One region of the Companilactobacillus paralimentarius genome, then DNA from elsewhere that is predicted to be linked to it. Evidence: riboswitches for the same ligand, from Rfam matches in the RefSeq annotation. Region 1 holds a riboswitch; the other holds the start of a gene.
The links. Region 1 has a riboswitch for lysine ahead of lysA (diaminopimelate decarboxylase). Riboswitches for the same ligand answer to the same signal wherever they lie in the genome.

Region 1 (3,416 bases):
TTCTCCTAATAATTATCATCTAATCTAATTAAATCCTCATAAGTTTCTCTTTTAACCACTAATTTAGTTTTACCTTTTTCAACAAAAACAACTGCCGGTCTAGGATTACGATTGTAATTCATGGCCATTGAATAACCATATGCTCCAGTATCAAGAACTGCTAAAACGTCTCCAACCTCCGTCTGTGGAAGTTTTTGATGCTCGATTAAAATATCACCTGATTCACAATATTTCCCTGAAATATGAACCGTCTCAATATTTTCTTGATTCATTTTATTGGCCACAACAGCTTCATAGCTGGCCTGATATAAAGCTGGACGAATATTATCTCCCATACCACCATCAACCGATACATAGGATTCAAATCCCGGAATATTTTTTCTTGAACCAATTGTATAAAGCGTATATCCAGCTGGACCAACAATTGAACGTCCTGGTTCGATCCAGATTTCTGGAATCTTTTCACAATCCTGTTTTAACTCTCGACTAATAACTGAAATAAAATCATTGGCCGTAATAGGATCATCACCTTCGTTATAACTAATCCCAAAGCCACCACCTAAATTGATTACTTGTGGCCAATAGTTAAATTCATTCTGAAATTCTTTAGATATTTCAATCATTTTTTGAGCTAACATGCGAAAACCTTCGGTACCAAAAATTTGTGAACCAATATGAGCATGATATCCTAACAAATTCATCTGTGGATCATTCAAAACTAATTTCAAGGCTCTTTCAGCTTGACCAGATTTAACGTCAAATCCAAACTTGCTATCAGTTTGACCAGTCTGATCATACTTATGTGTATGAGCCGAGATTCCTGGAGTTAGACGTAACATTACTTTAATTGTTTCCTGCGATTTCTTCAAAACTTGCTGCAACAATTTAATCTCGTGGAAATTATCTAACATAATGACTCCAACATGATTCTCAACTGCCATTTGTAACTCTTCCAAAGATTTGTTGTTCCCATGAAAACTTATTTTATCACTTGGAAAATCTGCAGCTAAAGCCGTATATAATTCTCCACCTGAAACAACATCCACATGCACATTTTCTTGCTTCATAACTTGATAGATTGCTTTAACTGCAAAAGCTTTGCTTGCATAACTAATTTGATAATTTAAATGTTCCTTCTCAAAAGCAGATCTAAATTTTTTTATTTGATTACGAACTTTAGAAATATCAAAAACATAAAGTGGCGTTCCATATTTTTTAACTAAATCCATGCTATCAACGCCATCTATCATTAAATGTCCATTCTTACTTGCTAACTCATCTATAATCATTTTCAAAACTCCTTTATCAAATAAAAAAAGATCTCTTTGCTTAATAACAAAGAGACCTTTTCGATCCACCATAAATTTGTCATAAGCTCAACGTGATATTAAATCACGACAGTTCGTATTCTCTTATTAATACGCCCCAGTTCATCGAATCCTGCAAGATCCGACACTTCGGCAACTTCCCCTTTCAATGAGTTCAAAATCATTACAGTGACTCCCTCATTTACTCATGTCGGTTGCGACCTCTTTTATTGGTATTAAGATTATAACAATACTTATTATTCGTCAAGTAATATTAAAAAATAACTAGTTTTTCTAACTTTATCATGTTTTTTCTTGTCATAACGGCTAATAATGATACACTCATCATTAAAAACTATTTAATTTTAGGGGTGTGTTTTATGAAAGTTATCAAGTTTGGCGGTAGTTCCTTGGCTACTGGAGAACAATTTGAGAAAGTAATTAAGATTATTAAAGACGATATTGAGCGTAAAGTTATTGTAACTTCTGCACCCGGAAAAAGATTTTCTGATGACACTAAAGTTACTGATCTACTGATTCAATATGCAAATATCGTTATTAACCAAGGCAATTATCAACAAGTTGAAAGTAATATCATTTCCAGATACCAAGAAATCTGTGATTATTTCAAACTTGATGATTCAGTTATTAAACTTCTAAAATCCAAATTAGATAAATTAGCTCAAACCAGTTTTAGTGATAATGATCATTTAATGGCTGCCTTTAAAGCTCACGGTGAATTTTTAAATGCAATTTTACTGACACAGGTCCTCAATGCTCAAAATATTAAGGCGGTCTTCATTGATCCTAAAGATGCTGGCATTAGAGTTCAAGGTCAACCTAATGACGCTGATATTTCAGCTGAAACTTATAGCAATCTGGACCAATTTAAGTTACCAAAGGACTCCCGAGTTGTCTTTCCAGGTTTCTTCGGTTATAGCGCTGACGGCTCAATCTATACCTTTTCTCGTGGAGGATCAGATATCACTGGAGCTATTCTTAGCCGTGGTTTAAATGCTGATCTTTATGAAAATTTTACTGATGTTGATGCAATTTATGTCGCTAACAATCATATTGTTGATCATCCACAAGCAATAAAAAAAATGTCCTATCGGGAAATGAGAGAACTATCTTATGCTGGCTTTTCCGTTTTCCAAGATGAAGCCATTATTCCCGCAGTTAAAGGACAAGTTCCCGTAAATATTAAGAATACTAATAACCCCCAAGCAGATGGAACTATGATTGTCCCTGAACAATTTATCTTTGATCCTTCTAATCAAATCACTGGTATTGCATGTTCAAAAAGATTCTCAGCACTTTATCTACACCGTTATCTTCTCAATAAAGAAGTCGGTTTTACTTTGAAGTTATTAAAAATTTTTTATAAATATAATATTTCTTATGAGCATATGCCTTCTGGTATTGACGATTTAACTGTTATCTTTGATCGTAGCAAGTTAGATAAGGATACCATCCAAAAGCTTTGTCACGACGTTAAAGAGACCCTCCAACCAGATTATTTAGAATGGATTGATGACTATGCCATTATCATGGTAGTTGGTGAAGGAATAGCTCATAACATTGGAACTATCGGTAAAGTCATTGATTCGTTAACCCAAAATAATATTGCTATTCATATGATTAACCAAGGTGCTTCCCGAATATCCATCATGATTGGAACTCGTGCTTCTGATGCTGATAATGCAGTACAACAAATTTATAAAACTTTTTTCGATTAAGCGAGGTTTAAAAATATGGTTAAATTATTAAAAGTCCATGGTTCAGAAAATCAATTCTTCATTTTGGATCAAACTATTCTGGACAATAAATTAAGTGATAGTGAATTAAAGAATTTAGCAATTAATTTTTGTAAAAATATTTTAAACGGTGCCGATGGACTTTTAGTTATTGATACTAGTGATGACTGTCTTGGAAAAATGCGTGTTATCAACGCCGATGGCAGTGAAGCCAAAATGTGTGGTAACGGATTGAGAACTGTTAGTCGTTACTTATCGGAAAAATACCAATTAAACGAATTCCATGTAGAAACTTTAGAGTCTAATTTATCTGTCAAGAAAGCTCCTGATTTTTATCCCGGAGTTCCTGCCT
Region 2 (3,416 bases), 330 kb from region 1:
AACATTGAGATTCTCCTTTTTGATTTTTGGCTTGAGAGAGTTTGTACTCTTTTGGTTTGGGATGATTTGGGTTTGAGGTTAAATAACCGGTTCTTTTATTAATAACCATTGTTCTATTTTTTATAGTGGAAACGAGTTTTGCAGGCCAATTTCTTCCGGTTTGCTACAGTACTGGAATTGCACGCATGGTGCGCGTGCGATTCCAGTACCTAAGCAAATCCTCGGAAATTCCCGGGCCTGCTCCGCTCTCTACAAAAAAAGGCCGATTCATCCCAATAAAGGGACGAATCGACCATTCGCGGTACCACCCAGTTTCAGTGTACGCAAATACACTGCACTTTCAGACTTTATCGGATCAACCCGAACGGCATTACCCGTTGCCAGAATGCTGGAATAAAAGCCTTTGCGATTTTCACCAACCATCGCTTCTCTGAAAGGTTTATGAGTAGGCACTCTCTTAGCGTTATATTCATTTCTTATAATAATTTAAACTAACTTAAATATCAATAGTGGTTGTGTTTTTGTTCATGTTTTACATCAATATCCTCTAATTTCAAGAACTTAGTCTTGTATCTGAGTTTGTAGTAAAGCCAACATACGAACAGAATAATCAATCCACTGTAACTGATCAATAATCTTCCGATATTGAAATCTACCATTGATCTTACATCCTGTCCTAAGATAATAATAATTCCTAAGACAATGGCTAAAATTGGTCCAAATGGGAACCACTTTGCTTTGTAGCGGAGATCATCTAAATCATATCCTTTATACAAGTAAGCTTTTCTAAATCGGTAATGTGAAAAGGCAATTCCTAACCATGCAATGAACCCTGTCAATCCTGACGCTGCAACTAACAATTCATAGAATGAATCACCATACAAACTTGTAAATAGAGCGATGGCCCCAACTAAAGCTGTTAATAATAGTGAAAAGACGGGTACGCCTCGACCATTAGTTCTTTGGAAAGCCTTTGGCGCCATACCTTGCTTACTCATGGACCAAAGCATACGACTAGCAGCGTATAATCCTGAGTTAGCAGCAGAAATAACTGATGTCAAAATAACGGCATTCATTACCCCAGCAGCTAGTGGAATACCAACTTTTTTGAAAACAATAGTAAACGGACTAATAGCAATATCGCCAGCTCCTGAACCTAACAAATTAGGACTTGTATAAGGAATCAAAGCGCCAATAACAGCGATTGACAATATGTAGAATAACAAGATTCTCCAGAAGACTTGTTTGATAGCTTTGGGTATACTCTTCTCGGGTGTAGCAGATTCTCCTGCAGTAATTCCGATCAACTCGGTACCCTGAAACGAGAATCCAGCTACGACGAATACGCTTAGAATTGCCGGTATTCCACCAACAAATGGTGCTTTCTTGTAAGTATAATTAGTTAAACCAACAAAATGTTGATTGCCTAGAATACCTAAAATACTCAAGATACCGACAATCAAAAAGATAATTACGGCAGTAACTTTAATTGACGAGAGCCAATATTCAGTTTCACCAAATGAACCAACTGAAATGAAGTTAATCACTAGTAAAACGATCATAAACGTTAAACTTATTTTCCATGATGTCCAACTTGGGAACCAATACTTAACAACCAAAGAAATAGTTGATAAGTCTACCGCTAAGGTAATAGCCCAGTTAAACCAATAATTCCAACCCAAAGCAAAGCCAAAGGCCGGATCGATAAATTTAGTTGCGTAAGTTGCAAAGGAACCAGAGACCGGCATATAAGTAGCCATTTCTCCTAAACTTGTCATCAAAAAGTAGACCATAATACCGATAGCCACATAAGCTATCAGAGCTCCTCCAGGTCCTGCGGTTGAGATTGAAGAACCACTGGCAACGAATAAACCAGTTCCAATCGAACCTCCTAACGCAATCATTGATAGATGACGAGTCTTTAACGAACGACTCACATCATTATTTTCCATCTTTCATTCCCCTTTTATCTGGACATAAAAAAAGTCCCTATTATCAGAGGAACTACTGACAATAAGGATTATAATTAATTATCCCAATAATCAATAGCTCAACGTTTTTCAAAAAATAAAAAAATCATTTTCTGAACGTACGACAGTCTACCACCTATTAAGTAATAGCCCAATCAACTTTATCAAGTAGGGATAAAATGATTTCGGCAACTTTTCCTTTAATGTTTTTTCAAGGTACCCTATCGTACTCCAAAACACGACTAATAAAAATTGCGCCTCTATCTGATTACAAAATATTATAAATAAATGTTAAGATAGTAGCAAGTAGTGTTTCTTATATTTATTAATCTTTTTAAATTAACAATTTAACATTGCCGGGGGAAACAAACATGTTGGAGCAAATTTTCTTAGTTAAGCAAGACGTAGAAAAATATCGAATGCTAACTGTTATTAAGTCGCTACCTCCTCGTGAAGTAAACTTGAGTAATATCAGTAGTAGATTGCAATTTACGTACCAAAAAACATATAACATTTTCCAAGCACTGCTAGAAGATTTTGCCGATGTCGCCCCTGATATCGATCCTAGTGACACTAAGATTGAGTCAATCGACTTTAGTAAAATTTCCATTGATACTTACCGCCTATACTTGGTTAAGAACTCGGTAGTTTTTCAAGCCTTTAATTATGGCCTGACCAGTGCAAATCCATCTTTTGAGAGTTTCAGTAATGAACACTTTACTAGTAAATCTACCCTCAATCGTCGAATGTCCAAATTCAGAGCTTTCCTCAAGAACTTTGGACTTAAAATCTCCAATTCAACCCTAGAAATTAAGGGTAATGAAAAAAATATTCGATGGATGGCTTATTATGTCTATTGGTACATTTATCATGCTCAAGAATGGCCTTTTAGCCTCATTCAAGAGAACTCGATCGACCAAATTATTTCTAAAGCAGGAATAACTTTTGACAATCCTATCGTTCATTTTCAACTGAAGTATTTCTTGGCAATTTCTAGAATTCGTTTAATCAAACGAAATTATATTGAAGATTTGCCATATTACAACGTTGTCTTTGATAATCAACAACTAGGTGAGGAAATTTTAACTCACGATGACTATCCAATTGTGCCATTAGATGCTTTACATAATGAAAACAAACTGATCAATCTCTTTAGAAAGACAGCCTTCCAACCTAGTGACACCGCCTTTGAACAACCAATCAATGCAAATGCTCGTATCAATCCGAAATTCTATGCACTCGTTTATCACTTTATAGATTTCCTTAAAGAGCACTATCATGATGATATGTCTGTTTATCATAATCAAAAAACTTTGAAACATATTATGACTTATGTCACCCGAGATATTGTTTTTTCTTACATCATGGCACCATATTCTTTAATGCATCTCGATACGATGTACGCTGAGGGCAATGAGCAGTCATATACGGACTTATACAAAGACG

Region 2: it holds a riboswitch for lysine, as region 1 does, so the genes downstream of both, ACI6PB_RS02460 (amino acid permease) here and lysA (diaminopimelate decarboxylase) in region 1, are expected to answer to the same signal.

What each region holds. Positions count from the first base shown of each region.
Region 1 covers NZ_OY724131.1:849,538-852,953, reverse strand. The annotation lists gene lysA (diaminopimelate decarboxylase) at 6-1,289, opposite strand; lysine riboswitch at 1,365-1,542, opposite strand; gene ACI6PB_RS03960 (aspartate kinase) at 1,688-3,046, shown strand; gene dapF (diaminopimelate epimerase) at 3,062-3,416, shown strand, end outside.
Region 2 covers NZ_OY724131.1:522,331-525,746, reverse strand. The annotation lists gene serS (serine--tRNA ligase) at 1-5, opposite strand, end outside; gene ACI6PB_RS02460 (amino acid permease) at 504-1,952, opposite strand; lysine riboswitch at 2,039-2,241, opposite strand; gene ACI6PB_RS02455 (helix-turn-helix domain-containing protein) at 2,342-3,416, shown strand, end outside.